Linked DNA regions of Starkeya sp. ORNL1. The protein of the gene in region 1 binds, or shares a complex with, the protein of each later gene. Links are inferred from orthologs where the notes say so. Each region holds a gene or a part of one and is shown on either strand. Other genes may lie near its edges. The genes, in order: xseA and G3545_RS17300.

Evidence for each region.
Region 2: the proteins of xseA (region 1) and G3545_RS17300 are in contact, whole or in part, in a cryo-EM structure (PDB 8TXR), measured with the Escherichia coli proteins. The link is inferred for Starkeya sp. ORNL1 from one-to-one orthologs.

Annotation. Positions count from the first base shown.
Region 1 is NZ_CP048834.1:3,517,557-3,525,972, forward strand. The notes cover bases 5,422-8,416. They hold xseA (exodeoxyribonuclease VII large subunit), read left to right. Parts: upstream 5,422-6,132; coding sequence 6,133-7,701; downstream 7,702-8,416. Other genes in these bases: G3545_RS16745 (glycine--tRNA ligase subunit alpha), read right to left, coding at 5,422-6,009; G3545_RS16755 (DUF2093 domain-containing protein), read left to right, coding at 7,771-7,995; moeB (molybdopterin-synthase adenylyltransferase MoeB), read left to right, coding at 8,033-8,416. Also shown: ppdK (pyruvate, phosphate dikinase), read right to left, coding at 1-1,281; G3545_RS16725 (DoxX family protein), read left to right, coding at 1,583-1,978; G3545_RS16730 (DUF3096 domain-containing protein), read right to left, coding at 1,985-2,128; glyS (glycine--tRNA ligase subunit beta), read right to left, coding at 2,323-4,374; G3545_RS16740 (nuclear transport factor 2 family protein), read left to right, coding at 4,635-5,060; more of G3545_RS16745, read right to left, coding at 5,068-5,421. UniProt on the Escherichia coli protein: Bidirectionally degrades single-stranded DNA into large acid-insoluble oligonucleotides, which are then degraded further into small acid-soluble oligonucleotides.
Region 2 is NZ_CP048834.1:3,640,017-3,648,251, forward strand. Bases 2,330-5,143 are described here. They hold G3545_RS17300 (exodeoxyribonuclease VII small subunit), read left to right. Parts: upstream 2,330-3,520; coding sequence 3,521-3,766; downstream 3,767-5,143. Other genes in these bases: G3545_RS17290 (L-threonylcarbamoyladenylate synthase), read right to left, coding at 2,330-2,408; G3545_RS17295 (histone deacetylase family protein), read left to right, coding at 2,577-3,506; G3545_RS17305 (DUF1284 domain-containing protein), read left to right, coding at 3,782-4,246; G3545_RS17310 (DUF1272 domain-containing protein), read right to left, coding at 4,212-4,463; G3545_RS17315 (protein-S-isoprenylcysteine O-methyltransferase), read right to left, coding at 4,476-5,063. Also shown: G3545_RS17285 (cell wall hydrolase), read right to left, coding at 1-1,099; more of G3545_RS17290, read right to left, coding at 1,407-2,329; more of G3545_RS17320, read right to left, coding at 5,144-6,313; dxs (1-deoxy-D-xylulose-5-phosphate synthase), read left to right, coding at 6,631-8,235. UniProt on the Escherichia coli protein: Bidirectionally degrades single-stranded DNA into large acid-insoluble oligonucleotides, which are then degraded further into small acid-soluble oligonucleotides.

The DNA.
Region 1 (8,416 bases):
GGCCTCGTCCGCCGAGAACACGATCTCGCCGGAGGCGGCGCCGGGGGATGCCGGCAGGCCGCCGCCGATCACCTGGCGCTCGGCCTTGGGATCGAGCATCGGATGCAGCAGCTGGTCGAGCGCGGCCGGCTCGACGCGGGAGATCGCCTCTTCCCGGGTGATGACGCCGGCTTCGGCGAGTTCCACCGCGATGCGCAGCGCGGCCTTGGCGGTGCGCTTGCCGGAGCGGGTCTGCAGCATCCACAATTTGCCGCGCTCGACGGTGAATTCGAGGTCCTGCATGTCGCGATAGTGCTGCTCCAGCACGCCGGCGACGCGGGTGAACTCGGTGAACACCTCCGGCAGCGCGGTTTCCATGGACGGCTTGTCGGAGCCGGCCGCCTTGCGCGCGATCTCGGTGATGTTCTGCGGGGTGCGGATGCCGGCCACCACGTCCTCGCCCTGGGCATTGATGAGGAACTCGCCATAAAGCGCGTTCTCGCCGGTGGACGGATTGCGGGTGAAGGCGACGCCGGTGGCGGAGGTGTCGCCCATATTGCCGAACACCATGGCCTGCACGTTCACCGCGGTGCCCCAGCTCTCGGGGATGGAATGCAGGCGGCGATAGACGATGGCGCGCTGGTTCATCCAGGAACCGAAAACCGCGCCGATGGCGCCCCAGAGCTGGGCGTGCGGATCCTGCGGGAACGGCGTGCCGAGCTCGTGCTGGACCAGCGCCTTGTAGCGCTTCACGATTTCCTTCCAGTCATCGGCGGAAAGATCGGTATCGAGATTATAGCCGTTGTCGGCTTTGAAGCCGTCCAGCACCTCCTCGAAATGATGGTGCGGGAAATCGAGCACCACGTTCGAGTACATCTGGATGAAGCGGCGGTAGCTGTCATAAGCGAAACGGGCATCGCCGGAGCTGGCGGCCACCGCTTCCACCGTCCCGTCATTGAGGCCGAGGTTCAGCACGGTGTCCATCATGCCGGGCATGGAGGCCCGGCCGCCGGAGCGCACCGAGACCAGCAGCGGGCTCGCCGCATCGCCGAAGGTGCGGCCGGTGAGCCGGCCGACATCGGCGAGGGCGTCCGCGACCTGCGTCTTCAATTCGTCCGGATAGGCGTTGCCGTGCGCGTAATACCAGGTGCACACCTCAGTCGAGATGGTAAAGCCGGGAGGCACCGGCAGGCCGAGATTGGACATCTCCGCGAGGTTGGCGCCCTTGCCACCCAGGAGGTTGCGCATGCCTGCCGCACCTTCCGCGGTGCCGTCGCCGAAGGTGTAGACCCATTTCGTCATGTGGTGGATGCCCCGTTGGCGCAAGGCCGGCGGCCTTTACGCGGCGTGGAATGGAAATTCCGGAAACGGCGATAAATCTCGTCGTATCAAGGCTATGGTGCCCGCCCAGGCAACCCGCCCGGACGGCTTTTCCACCATACGGTCTAGCCGTTCACGCGTTCCGGTTCAATCCATCCCTTCGCACTGCAGCGAGACAGACGTGCGCACCGGAACGTGAGCACGCGGCGCGTTGTCGCGGAAGCGGCGTTACGGCACCTTCGCAAGCGGCCGGGAGCCAGTGCAACATAATCGGGGATTGTGCATGTCCATGGAAACGACCTTGGCGAGCTGGACGCCGCGCGTGCTGAGCCTTTTGCGTTTCATGTCGGGGCTGCTGCTGTTGCAGCACGGCACCCAGAAGATCCTGTCCTTCCCGCCAAGCGGGCGGCCACCCGTCGAGATCGCCTCGCTGACTGGCGTGTCAGGCCTCATCGAGCTGGTCTGCGGCACATTGCTGGTGCTCGGCCTGTTTTCGCGGCCAGCCGCCTTTATAGCTTCGGGCTTTACCGCGGTCGCCTATTTCATGGTGCATGCGCCGCAGAATTTCTTCCCCATCATCAATGGCGGGGAGTTGGCTGCGCTGTACTGCTTCGTCTTCTTCTACCTGTTCTTCGCCGGCCCCGGGCCGTGGAGCCTCGACGCGCAGCTGAAGAAGTGACCAGAGCTAGAATTTGCCCATGAGCCCGACGACACCGATAAAGATCAGATAGATGGCGACGATCATGTTCAGCAGGCGCGGCATGACCAGGATCAGGATGCCGGCGATGAGGGCAACGATCGGCTGAATCGTGATGATGTCGAGGTGCATGGGGACGGGCTCCGCGGGGTGGCCTGCGGAGAACGGCCGCAGGTAAGGGAAGGTTCCCTGACGCCTTATTTTACGACGTCATCCCGAGGCGCGAGCAAAGCGAGCCTCGAAGGATGCTGAGCAGAAGACGCCCATCTGTGTGAGCATCCTTCGAGGCCCGGGCTTTGCCCGGGCACCTCAGGATGACGTTCGCTTCAACCCTCGATGCGGTCGAAATCGGCGATCGACCGGGTCGCGGTGCGGATGTCGGCGAGCAGGCGCAGGCGGTTGGCGCGCAGCACGGCGTCAGGGGCGTTCACCGTCACTTTCTCGAAGAAGGCATCGACCGGGGCGCGCAGCGTGGCGATGACACTCATCGCGCCCTCGAAATCCTCCCGCTCCAAAGCGACATTGATGCGCGGAACGGCGCTGGCGATGGCATCGGCCAAAGCGCGCTCCTCCGGCTCCTGCAGCAAGTCGGCGTCGACGAGGCCCGCATAGGAGACGCCGTCCTTCTTCTCCTCGATGCGAAGGATGTTGGCGGCGCGCTTGTAGCCGGCCAGCAGGTTCTTGCCGTCATCGGTGGCGAGGAAGCGCCCGAGCGCTTCGACGCGGCGAACGACGATGAGCAGATCGTCCTGGCCTTCGAGCGCGAAGACAGCGTCGACGAGATCGTGCCGGGCACCCTGCTCGCGCAGGTGCACCTTCAGGCGATCGGCGAAGAAGGAGAGGAGGTCGACATCGACCAAGGCACCGAGCCGCAAGCGCAGCCCATTCTCGAGCACGATCCGCACCACGCCGAGCGCCGCACGGCGGAGCGCATAGGGGTCCTTGCTCCCCGTCGGCTTCTCGTCAATCGACCAGAAGCCGACCAGCGTGTCGATCTTGTCGGCAAGCGCCACCGCCACCGAGACCGGCGCGGTTGGCACGCGATCCGACGGCCCCTGCGGCCTGTAGTGCTCCTCGGACGCTGCCGCGATCTCCTCGGGCAGGCCTTCGAGCCGAGCGTAGTACTTGCCCATCAGGCCCTGCACCTCAGGGAACTCGCCGACTACCTCGGTCAGTAGGTCCGCCTTGGCGAGGCGGGCGGCCTTCCCGGCTAGGTCTGGATCGGCGCCAACCCGCGGCGCCAGTTCACGCGCCAACCTGACGATGCGCGCGATGCGCTCCGCCTGCGAGCCCAGTTTCTCGTGGAAGGTGATGCTCTCGAACTTGCCCAGCCGGCTCTCTAGCGTCGTCTTCCGATCCGTGTCCCAGAAAAACTTGGCGTCGGACAGGCGGGCGCGGATCACGCGGCCATTGCCGGCGACGATCGCCGTGCCGCCATCGCTGGCGACGAGGTTCGACACCAGCACGAAGCGGTTCGCCAGCCGGCCGCTCGATGGATCCTTCAGCACGAAGCACTTCTGGTTGGCGCGGATGGTGGCGCGGATCACCTCGTCGGGAATGTCGAGGAAGCGCTCCTCGAACTCGCCCAGCAACACCACCGGCCATTCCACCAGCCCCGCGATCTCCTCCAGCAGGCCGGCGTCCTCGACCAGTTCCAGTCCCTGCGCCAGCGCGAGATCCTTGGCGTCGTTGAGGATGATGTCCTTGCGCCGCTCGCGATCGACCACGACATGGGCGGCTTCCAGTTTGGCCATCCAGTCGTCGAGCCGGCGGACCTTGATCTCGCCCTCGCTGAGGAAGCGGTGGCCGCGGGTGACATCGCCGGACTTCAGCCCGTCAATCTCGAAGCGCACCACCTCCGGCTCCTCGGTCTCCGGACCGAAGGTGCAGAGTACGGATTGCAGCGGGCGCACCCAACGAAGGCTGCCGGGCTTCGCGGATGCTTCGCCCCAGCGCATGGATTTCGGCCAGGGGAAGGTGCGCACGATCTCCGGCACGATGTCGGCGATCACCTCCGGCGTCGGCCGGCCGTGCTTGTGGATGCGGGCGACATAGAACTCGCCCTTCTTCGGATCGGACTCAACGATCGCTTCATCGAGTGAAGCCAGCCCCGCCGCCTTGAGGAAGCCCTGGATCGCCGCCTCCGGCGCGCCGACGCGCGGGCCCTTGCGCTCCTCATGGGTGTCCGGCTGGCCGGCAGGCAGGCCATGCACGGCGAGCGCGAGACGGCGCGGCGTTACGAAGGCCTTGGCGCCCTCATAGACCAGGCCGCGCTCCACCAGCGCATCGGTCACCAGCTTCCTGAGATTGTCCGCCGCGGTGGCCTGCATGCGCGCAGGGATTTCCTCGCAGAACAGTTCGAGCAGGAGATCAGGCATTGCGGCGGCCACCATGTCGGCACCCCCGACAGGGTTGCCGGAGAAGTCGGGGGCGAAATTGCCCAGCTTCAGCGCGCCGTCAAGGCCAGGGACCACGCTAACAGGGTTTGATTGGACGGCGCTGCACGTTTGGCGCGATAATCCCGCGTTCGCGACCTGGGGCATGATGCCGAAAAGTGCGACGCGGTTTTCGGACGACATCATGCGCCCACTTTGGGAATCGATCATGTTCACGAACATGATCCTGGGGGAGGCTAGCCATGAGCGACGTGGGGAGTGAAGACAATGTTGCGCGCGTGAAGCGCGCTTACATAGCGTGGGATGCCTGCAAGGCCGGCGATTGCAGCATGTGGCATGCAATCGTGGATGATAATGTCCGCCTCAACACGATCGGCGCAGACGAGGTCGGGCTCGAATTCACCCGGCCGGGACAGGGCCGCGAACGGCTGAGCGCCTATCTCGACCAGTTGCGCGACACCTGGACGATGCAATTCTTCCGCCCCGAGGTGTTCATCGCCGATGGCGACAAGGTGGCGATGTTCGGCCGGGCCAGCTGGACCTTCAACGCCACCGGCAAGACCGCAACGGTCGGCATAGCGCACCTCTGGCGCTTCGAGGACGGCAAGGCGGTGGAGTGGACCGAGATCTTCGACGGCGCCGCAGCCGCGGCTGCGGCACGGGCTTAGGGCGGGTTTAGGCGCCCGCACCACCCGCGGCGGTCGCCAGCCAGGCGGCGCCGCAGGCCTTCGCCAGCTCGCGCACGCGCAATATGTAGCTCTGCCGCTCGGTGACGGAGATGACGCCGCGCGCATCGAGCAGATTGAAGACGTGGCTCGCCTTGATGCACTGGTCATAGGCGGGCTGCGCCATGAGATGGCGGGTCTTCGATCCGTCGGCCCACCCGGCTTCGAGATATTTCGCCGCCGCGGCCTCCGCCATGCGGAACTGCTCCAGCAGCATCACCGTGTCGGCGTGCTCGAAATTGTGCCGCGAATATTCCTGTTCGGCCTGCAGGAAGACGTCGCCATAGCTGACCTTCTCTGCCCCCTCGCGGCCATTGAAGTTCAGGTCGTAGACGTTCTCGACGCCCTGCACATACATGGCGAGGCGCTCGAGCCCATAGGTCAGTTCGCCGGAGACCGGGGCGCATTCGAAGCCCGCGACCTGCTGAAAGTAAGTGAATTGCGAGACTTCCATGCCGTCGCACCAGCATTCCCAGCCGAGGCCCCAGGCGCCCAGGGTCGGGCTTTCCCAGTCGTCCTCGACGAAGCGCACGTCGTGCAGATGCAGGTCGATGCCGATGGCGTCGAGCGAGGCGAGATAGAGCTCCTGAAGGTCCGGCGGCGAAGGCTTCAATATCACCTGGTACTGGTAATAATGCTGCAGCCGGTTGGGGTTCTCGCCATAGCGCCCGTCCTTCGGGCGGCGCGAGGGCTGCACATAGGCCGCCTTCCACGGCAGCGGCCCGAGCGCGCGCAGCGTGGTGGCCGGATGGAAGGTGCCGGCGCCGACCTCCATGTCGTAGGGCTGCAGGATCACGCAGCCCTTGTCCGCCCAGAAGCGTTGCAGCGCGAGAATGAGGCCCTGGAACGACCGGTCGGGTCGCATGTGAGGCGGCAGCGAAGGGTCGATCATGAAATTGGCGCCAGGCGGGTTCATTGAGGCGGCGCAACCTATTCCGCGCCGGGCAAGGGATCAAGGCGGCGTCTTCCCGCCCCTTGGTTTCCGCTTGCGGCCAAAACATCTAAGACTGCATCCATGGTCGACCCTATCGAATCGCCGGTTTCCAACAATCCCGACTGGACGGTGTCGGAACTCTCCGGGGCGCTGAAGCGCACCGTGGAGGACGCCTTCGGCCATGTGCGCGTGCGCGGCGAGATCTCCGGGTTTCGCGGCCAGCACTCTTCGGGCCACGCCTATTTCTCGCTGAAGGACGCCGGCGCCCGGCTCGACGCGGTGGTGTGGAAGGGCAATTTCGGCCGGCTCCGGGTGAGACCGGAGGAAGGGCTGGAAGTGGTCGCCATCGGGCGCGTCACCACCTTCCCCGGCAAGTCGTCCTACCAGATCGTCATCGAGCAGATCGACTATGCCGGTGCCGGCGCCATCATGGCGATGCTGGAAGAGCGTAAGCGCCGCCTCGCCGCCGAGGGGCTGTTCGCCACGGAGCGCAAACGCCGCCCGCCCTTCCTGCCAGCGGTGATCGGCGTCGTCACCTCGCCGACCGGCGCGGTGATCCGCGACATACTGCATCGCCTGAACGACCGTTTCCCGCGCCGGGTCATCGTCTGGCCGGTGCGGGTGCAGGGCGACACCTGCGGGGCGGAGGTCGCCGCGGCGATACGCGGCTTCAACGCGCTTGCCCCCGGCGGCGTGGTGCCGCGGCCGGACGTGCTGATCGTCGCCCGCGGCGGCGGCTCGCTGGAAGACCTGCTCGGCTTCAGCGATGAAGCGGTGGTGCGCGCCGCCGCCGAGAGCGACATCCCGCTGATCGCCGCGGTCGGCCACGAGACCGACGTGACCTTGATCGACTTCGCCGCCGATGTGCGGGCGCCGACCCCGACCGCCGCCGCCGAGATGGCGGTGCCGGTGCGCGCGGAACTCGTCGCCGAGGTGGAGGGCCTGCGTGCCCGGATGCGGGCCTGCATGACCCGCGGCCATGACCGGCGCCGGGCCGACCTGAAGGCGATCGCCCGGCATCTGCCGAGCGGCGAGGCGCTGCTGGCGGTGCCCCGGCAGCGGCTCGACATCGCTTCGCAGCGCCTGCCCAAGGCGTTGCGCGCCAATACCGCGGCGCACCGGTTGATGCTGGTCCGTGTCGAGGCGCGCTTCGGCGTCGGCCGGCTCAATGCGCTGATCGAGCGGCGGCGCGAGCGCTTCACGCTGTTTGCCGGGCGGCTCGATAGTGCGCTCAAGGCCAATGCCCGCGCGCATGGCGAGCGTATCGGCCGCGCCCGCGAGCGGCTCGGCACGGCGGGCGAGCGGCTGCCCCTCGCCTTCGCCCGCCAGCTTAGCGAGCGCGGACGCCGCCTCGATGCACTGGGCAAGATGCTGAACGCCCTCTCCTATCAGGGCGTGCTGGCGCGCGGCTTCGCCCTGGTGCGCGATGCCTCAGGCACCCCGGTGCGCCTTGCCGCCAGCCTCCAGAATGGCGACGCGCTCGATATCCAGTTCGCGGATGGCTCCGTGCCGGCCGTGGTCGGCGGGCCGGGAACCGTCGTGAAACCGCCTACGCCCCCACGCCGCCGAACGGCGAAAGCCCGCGACAAGGACGCGCGCGAGACGGGCTTGCGCTCGCCGCCCGACCAACCCACCTTGTTCGAGAATTGACAGGCGCTTGTCGCCGCCTGCCCCGGCGCTTTATGCTGGGATCAGATCGATATCAGGAACTTATAGCGGATGAACCGCTTCGAACGCTTTCCCTCCTCCTCGCGCGAAGCCGAGGTGCGTTATCTCGATGGCGACTTCCGCGTCGTGCGGCCCGGCACCTTCGTGCGCTGCGCGGTGACCGGCCAGCCCATCCCGCTCGACGAGCTGCGCTATTGGAGCGTCGACCTGCAGGAGGCCTATTCCAGCCCGCAGGCGGTGATGGCGCGCCTCCATCCGGAGCGTGGCGCGCGCTGAGTCTGGTGCCCGGCGCAGGTGTGGCTATATAGGCGGCATGTCCACTGACGCCCCCGCCAGCTCATCCCCGCCCGCCCGCGCCGCCGCCTTCTCGCCCGAGGAGGTGGAGCGCTATGCCCGCCATATCATCCTCAGGGAGATCGGCGGTCCCGGCCAGCAGAAGCTGAAGCGCGCCCATGTGCTGGTGATCGGCGCCGGCGGGCTCGGCGCCCCGGCGCTGCTCTATCTCGCCGCCGCCGGCATCGGCCATCTCACCGTGATGGACGATGACGAGGTCTCGCTGTCCAATCTGCAGCGGCAGGTTATCCACACCACCCCGAATGTCGGCCAGCCCAAGGCGGCGAGCGCGGCGGAGATGATCGCGGCTCTCAACCCGCATGTGGTGGTGGAGGCAGTGGCCGAGCGCATCACCGCGGAGAAC
Region 2 (8,235 bases), 120 kb from region 1 along the record:
CCTTGCCGTCGAGCATGTCGGCCGCGATGCGGGTCGCCTGCTTCCACAATTCCGGCTCGGTGACGACATCGCGGATATTGTCGCAGGCGAAGGTGAACTGGCAGGCCAGCTTGCGGTTGGCGTTCTGGTAGACCGCGCGGCACACATCGGCCGGGTAATAGCCCGAGAACACCCGGTTCATCACCACTTGCGCCACCGCCACCTGGCCCCGCTCGGGCTCGCCGCGGCTCTCGAAATAGACCGCCTCGGCGAGACACTTCTCCGCCCTAGCCCGGCGCTTGCCCTCGAGGCCAAGCCGCTCCGCCGGACTGGACGGGGTTGCGTCCTCGCCGGTCACCTCGCCCTTGGCGGCGACGCTGATGCCGCCATCGTCGAGATAATGGAAGGGCTGCGGCGGCAAGGCCGTGGGATCGGCGCCGAAGATGAAGGCGGTCTCGTGATAGATCGGCCGCGCGGGCGGCGCAGCTGCCGAGGCAGGCGCAGGTGGTGTTGCGGCGGCGGTCCGTGTCTCCGGCGCGCCCCCTATATCGACCACGTCGCCCGGCAGCATGGCGACCGCCTCGTCGCCGGCGGGCGCCGGTGCCCCGGCGCCCGGTTCCTCACCATTGTCCTGGGCGAAGTCATCATATTCGGAGGCGTCGCCGGTGGGATCGCCGGCCTCGATTGCCGCGACCTCGGCGTCGCTGGCCTCGGCAGGATCGGTCCCGATGCCGGCCGTGCCGCTACCCGCGGCTACTGAGGCCGGGCCCGCGCTATTGGTGCCTGGCGAGGGATCGACGGGGCGGGCGGCGAGCGCGAGCGGCAGCCGGTCGGCCTTGGCGTCGCGATTGACGCTGACCGCCAGCGGCACGCGCGGCGGCTCGGGGATGGCGGCGCCGAGCGGGCCCTCCTGCGGCGCCGGCCAGGCAAAGGTCGCGGTCTTCAGCGATGTGAGCGAACTGCCCACCACGAAGATGCGGGCGCGCTCGGTAACTTCAGGTCGGTGGGCGAGGAGGCCGGCGAAGTCCTGATAGCCGACGCTGGTACTCGCGCCGGCGATCAGCAGCACCAATGAGCCAAACAGGACGCCGTGCCGCCGACGCCGACGTGAGACACGCATGGACGCAACGCCTACGCAACAGGACACACATGATCCGGACCGTGGCTTGCCGATCACAGGCAATGCCTCGAATGCCGGACATCTTGGTTGTCGCGCATTAACCTTGCGGGCGGGTTAACGAGAGGGCGTCGGCATGGCCGAACCGTGTCGGCGAAAGGGATTCGACGGGGCAAGCAAAGCGGAATTACCGTTCAATAACAACGTCAGCGGAGAGCCGGGATCGCGTGACGATGAAGTGCGTTTGCGCGATCCCGGATCGGCCTGACGGCCGTCCGGGATGACGACACAATGGAGATGAGTCGGAAAATCAGCGTGGCGCGGCGGCGCGATTGAGCCGGTCGCGGATCGCCTCGCCGAGCCCCTCATGCGGGATCGGCGCCACCGCGATGCCGGTGACACCGGGGGCGTCCAGCGCACGCAGGTGCGCGAACAGGTTCGCCGCCGCCTCGACCAGATCGCCGGTCGGGCTGAGGTCGAGAACGGCGACCGCAGCTTCGCTCCCCGCCGGGCGGGCGCCGGCAAAGCCGAGCAGCGCTTCGCCGGGCCGCACCTCGGCGGCATCGAGCCGCACCGGGACGGACGGCGCATAATGCGAGGCCAGCATGCCCGGAGCGATCGGGGCCTCCCCGGCGGCGCCCTTGTGTGTCGTCCGGCGGGCCAGCACATGGCCCAAAGCCGCCTCGATCGGCCCACGGGCAAGGCCGCCCGGCCGCAGCAGAATGGTGCGCTCACCGGAGCAATCGAGAATGGTCGATTCGATGCCGACCGCACTCGCCCCGGCGTCCAGCACCAGTTCGATCAGTCCGTCGAGATCGGCCATCACGTGGTCGGCGCTGGTCGGCGAGACATGGCCGGAGCGATTGGCGCTCGGAGCCGCGATCGGCCGCCCCGCCGCCTCCAGCACCGCGCGGGCGACAGGATGCGCCGGCACGCGGATGGCAAGCGTCGAAAGCCCGGCACGGGCGAGATCGCAGACCGCGCCTTCGCGCGCCGGCACCACCAGTGTGAGCGGCCCAGGCCAGAAGCGGGCGGCGAGTGCTTCCGCCTCGGCGCTGAAGACGCCGATGCGCCGCGCCGCGGCAAGGTCCGGCACATGGGCGATCAGCGGATTGAACGAGGGCCGCCCCTTCGCGGCATAGAGCCGCGCCACGGCGCGCGGATCGGTGGCGTCGCAGGCGAGGCCGTAGACCGTCTCGGTCGGCAACGCGACGAGGCCGCCGGCGCGCAGCAGGCGCGCGGCCTCATGGATGCCCGCAGCATCCGCCGGCACCAGCCGTGTCCCGATCCGTGTCTGCGCCATCGCGGCCATCGGCGATCCCCGTTGAAGCGCGGCTCGATAGGCGCCCGCCGCGGCGGGGTCAAGGCGGCCCTCAAAAATCCCCGAGCGGCTGCGGCCAAACGTGGCATATCGTGCACCGCAACCCTATAAGACCATGAGCTGCCACGCCCAAAGGCACCGCCGACGAGGACTGCCCTGATGTCGACCCTGCTGATTGCCCATGATGCCAGCCTCAACCACCTGACACCGCCGGGCCATCCGGAACGGCCGGACCGCGTGCGGGCGCTGAACCGGGTGTTCGAGCAGGAGCAGTTCGCCACCCTCGCCCGCGAGCAGGCGCCAATGGGTGCGCGCGAGGACATCGTCCGCGTCCATCCGGAGGATTATGTCGCCGCGCTCGACGAGGCGATGCCGGAAGAGGGCCTGGTGCGCATCGACGGCGACACCGTGATGTCCCCCGGCACCGGCGAGGCGATCTGGCGCGGCGTCGGCGGCTCGGTACTGGCGGTCGACGAGGTGCTGGCCGGCAGGGCGAAGAACGCCTTCGTCGCCATGCGCCCGCCCGGACACCATGCCGAGACCCGCACCCCGATGGGCTTCTGCCTGTTCAACAATGTCGCCATCGCCGCCCGCCATGCGCAGAAGGTGCACGGCATCGGCCGCGTCGCCATCGTCGATTTCGACGTGCACCACGGCAATGGCACGCAGGAGATCTTCTGGAACGACCCGACCGTGATGTACGCCTCGACCCATGAGATGCCGCTGTTCCCCGGCACCGGATCGGTCGGCGAGCGCGGCCTCTCGGACAATATCGTCAATGCTCCGCTGCGCGCCGGCGACGGTGGCGAGCGCTTCAAGCAGGCCTTCGAGGACCGCATATTGCCGCGGCTGGAGGCGTTCGGGCCGGAACTCCTGATCATCTCCGCCGGCTTCGATGCCCACACCCGCGACCCGCTGGCGAACCTCAACCTGCTCGAGGACGATTATACGTGGGTGACGAAGAAGCTGATGGACCTCGCTGAAAAGCACGCGGGCGGCCGGCTGGTCTCGGTGCTGGAAGGCGGCTATGACCTCGAAGGACTGGCCCGCTCGGCGTCGGCGCATGTCATGGCGCTGATGCGCGGGTGAGGCGGGAGAGCATGATGACCGACGCTTCGGATGTGAAGACGCTGAGCTTCGAGAAGGCGCTGGCCGAGCTCGAGACAATCGTCGGCAAGCTGGAAAGCGGCAATGTCCCGCTGGAGGAATCGATCACGCTCTATCAGCGTGGTGAAGCCCTGAAGGCGCGGTGCGACGCACTGCTGAAAGACGCCGAGGCCCGCGTCGAGAAGATCACGCTCAGTGCCGACGGCAAGCCGGCCGGCACCGTGCCGCTGGATGGCGAGTGAGCGGCAGCGCTCGCCGTGACCGTCCGGCTGCGCGCCCATCATCTGCTGTGCCTGCTCACTTATGTCGGCAAGGGTTATACGCCGGCCTTCACCACCAATTACGACGTGGTCGTCGCCCGGCTGAATGCCGGCGAGAACGTGCAATTGGTCGAGGGCCCGGACGACATCTGCGCCCCGATGCTGGCTGATGGCCACCATTGCCTCAATGCCAGCATCGTCGAGCGCGACCGGCAGGCGATGGACGATGTCGCGATGCTGCTCGAACGACCGCTTGCCTCCGGCATGACACTGGCACTTGACGCCGCATTGGTTCGGCTCATGCGGTCAGGCTTCGCCGCCAACGCCACGCGCCAGGCCTACGCGGGCTGCGAATGGTCGGCGCTCTGCACCGGCATCGCCGGAAGCGCGTTCGCCGGCGCGCGGTTGCGCGGCGCGCAAGAAGCTCTCAACCGGCGAGGCGCTCGCGGCAAGCGGGGTTGAACACCCGCTCGGTGGAAGCGGGATTGCGCGCCAGCGCGACCGCCGGGCGTATCGGCCGGCGGACCAGTTCGCCGGAGCAGTTCGGGCAGATCCCATCCAGCACCTCGGCGGCGCACGTCGCGCAGAAGGTGCATTCAAAGGTGCAGATCATGGCGTCGGGGCTGTCAGCCGGCAGGTCGCGGTCGCAGCACTCGCAGCTCGGCCTCAGTTCCAGCATGCCCGCCCCTTCTCAGAATATCCCCGGCACGATGCGCGCGGTGCGCGCGCTATAGGCGCGGTATTCCTCGCCGAACGTGTCGAGCATCATGCCTTCTTCGCGTCCGACGCGGAACGCGAACAATATGCCGAAGCCGATGAAGCCGGCCGGTCCGGCGATCCAGTTAGGGATCAGGATCAGCTGCGCCAGCGCCCACAGGAAGAAGGCGGAATACATCGGGTGGCGCACATAGCGGTAGACGCCACCGGTGATGAGCTTGTGCTTGTCCTTGATCTCCAGCGTCACCGACCAGTTCTTGCCGAGGTCCTTGTGGGTGCGGCGGAACAGCCAGAGCGAGAAGCCGAACACCAGCGCCCCGAGCACCAGCTGCGCGATCGAGAACGGGTAGTTGGCGGATTTCGGGAAGCCGGTGAACACCCAGATGCCGGGAATAATGCCGAGCCCCATGGTCGAGCAGAACAGCAATATGCGCTCGCGCAGCCGGTCGCGGGCATCCACCACCCGCTCGCGCTTCACCCGGCGCTCGAACGGGAAACGTATGGCGTACCAGCCAACGACGCCGATGGCCCAGACGATCTTGGTGGCGATAAGGAGATTCATGCGGCGTCCAGGGCTGCGGAGGTGGGAGGCTGTGGTTCGAACGGCGCGACGGACAGCAGGCGGCCGTCGGGCGTGAAGCGGTTTATCGCACCGTCCTTGTCGGTGGCGAGCACGGCGAACGGCACCGGGCCGAGCGCGATCATGAAATAGTCGTAGGAAGCACGCTTCTCGTTCGCCAGCATGAACTGGTAGTGGATGCGCATCGGGCTCCAGCGGTGCCGGCGGAAATTCTCCCGCATGACCATATGCTTGATGTTGGCATCGCGCAGCAGCGGGCGCGGTCCGTCGAGGCTGAAGCGGCGGTCGAAGCCGGTGCGACGCAGCAGCACGGGGTGGAATTTGTGGAAATTGATGGCGTCGTGCCGCGCCTGGTATTCCGCCCAGGCGAGGCCCGGCAGGTTCGACAGCCGCGCCGCCTCCGCCCGCACCCGCCCGCCCGAGGGATGCAAAGCGAGCTTGGGAATGGTGGCGCCGCAGGTGAGCAGGCAGATGCGCGTGCCGCGCTCGCACAGCTTCGGGTCGAGATCGAGCGCGCGGCCGATCACCCTGAGCACCAGCGTCGCCCCCAGGCTGTGGCCGACCAGGACGATCTCGTCATAGCGCTTGCTGGCGACGCGCTGCACCAGCAATTCCCCGAGCCGATCGAGCCGGGCATCCACCGTCGGGGTCCGGCCGTACATGTAGTTGCGGGCAAGATCCCAGTCATCGAGCGCCTGGTGCAGCCGCCAGCGCCGCCCGGGCTGGTGGAACAGCGCGAAGAACACGCCGATCCCCACCAGCACGCCGCCGATCTCTGGCCATGGCGTAGCCAGGCCATAGCCGAGCCCAAGCATTGCCAGCCAGCCGGCGAGCCATGCCACCCCGGCGAACAGGCCGGTGATGAGATAGGGGAAGAAGAAGAACAGGCCGTAGCGCACGCAGGCCTTCAGGTAGCGCCATGCCGTGCCGGTGAAGAAGAAGTCGCTCAGCGCGTAGAAGCCGCGCCCCAGCCGCACCGGATTCGGCCGCTCGTCGAGCGCGACGACGATATCGTCCCAGCGCAGGATCTCGTAATCGGTCTCGCGCTGCCAGTTCGGCCCGGAGGCGGTCACGCGCCAGCGCGCCGAGGGACCCATCTCGCCTTCAAGCGTGCCATCATCGAGACGCTCCGACACTCGGACATCGAACGACCACAGCTTGGCGAACTTGCCGGCCTGATAGACGAAGCGGCCGTAATGGTAGTCCATGTCGGTCGGGTCATGGCCGGGCATGAACAACATCAGACGGCGCGCCGGCGCCGTGCTGTCATTCCTCGCTTCGCTCCCGGCTTCGCCCTTCATTGCGTGGTTCTAGCGGATGCACGCCATGCGCGCCAATGCCGGGCCGCACAGGCGGGGGCTCTCTCCACATCTGTTGCGCCAATCCGGCGCCGTTCCGGTACCGCCATGCCGTTGCGTGCCAAAGGGCTGAATCCCGGTGCGTTGCGCGCTTCCTTGCCATTGTGTATCCCAGAGGACGTGCAGTCTTCCACGCTCTGCACAGGCGCGGGTGCGCGGCCTTCCGGCCGTGCACCGCATCGGAGACGTCCTTGACCCGCCCCTCGACCCCGCTTCTCGACACTGTCCATGCACCGGCCGACCTGCGCCGCCTGCCCGAGGAACGCCTGGGCGAGCTGGCCGCGGAGTTGCGCGCCGAGACCATCGACGCCGTCTCCGTCACCGGCGGGCATCTCGGCGCCGGGCTCGGCGTGGTCGAATTGACGCTCGCCCTGCACTACGTGTTCGATACCCCGTACGACCGGCTGGTCTGGGATGTCGGTCACCAGAGCTACCCGCACAAGATCCTCACCGGGCGCCGCGAGCGCATCCGCACGCTGCGCCAGGGCGGCGGGCTTTCCGGCTTCACCAACCGGGCGGAGAGCGAATACGACCCGTTCGGTGCCGGGCATTCCTCGACCTCGATCTCCGCCGGGCTCGGCATGGCGGTGGCCCGCGATCTCGATGGTGGCGAAGGGTCTGCGAAGCGCAACGTGGTCTGCGTCATCGGCGACGGCGCCATGTCGGCCGGCATGGCCTATGAGGCGATGAACAATGCCGGGGCGATGGATTCCCGCCTCATCGTCATCCTCAACGACAATGACATGTCGATCGCGCCGCCGGTCGGCGCCATGTCGGCCTATCTGGCCCGGCTGATCTCCGGGCCGACCTACCGCACGCTGCGCGAGACGGCGAAGCAGCTCGCCGGCAACCTGCCGAAATTCTTCGGCCAGAAGGCGGCCCGCGCCGAGGAATATGCCCGCGGCTTCTGGACCGGCGGCACGCTGTTCGAAGAACTCGGCTTCTATTATGTCGGCCCGATCGACGGCCATAATCTCGACCATCTGCTCCCGGTGCTGTGCAATGTGCGCGACATGCAGACCGGGCCGATCCTGGTCCATGTCGTCACCCAGAAGGGCAAGGGCTATCCGCCGGCGGAAGCCTCGGCCGACAAATATCATGGCGTGCAGCGCTTCGACGTCGCCACCGGCGCGCAGAAGAAGGCCGTTTCCAACGCCCCGACCTATACGCGGGTGTTCGCCGACGCGCTGATCGAGGAAGCGCGGCACGACGACAAGATCGTCGCCATCAATGCCGCCATGCCGGCCGGCACCGGGCTCGATCTGTTCGGCGAGGCGTTTCCGACCCGCACCTTCGATGTCGGCATTGCCGAGCAGCACGCCGTGACCTTCGCCGCCGGCCTCGCCACCGAAGGCTACAAGCCGTTCTGCGCCATCTATTCAACCTTCCTGCAGCGCGCCTATGACCAGATCGTCCATGACGTGGTGATCCAGAATCTCCCGGTCCGCTTCGCGCTCGACCGCGCCGGGCTGGTCGGAGCGGACGGCGCCACCCATGTCGGCGGCTTCGACCTGCCGATGCTGGCCTGCCTGCCGGGCATGGTGGTGATGGCGCCGGCCAATGAGGCGGAGCTGGTGCATATGGTGGCCACGGCCGCCGCCTATGATGAAGGCCCCATCGCCTTCCGCTATCCGCGCGGCGAGGGTGTTGGCGTCGAGCGCCCGGCGCGTGGTTCGGTGCTGCCGATCGGCAAGGGCCGCGTGGTGCGCGAGGGCGCGGCGGTGGCGTTGCTCTCGCTCGGCACCAGGCTGGCGGAATGCCTCACCGCCGCCGACCAGCTCGCCGGCTTTGGGCTT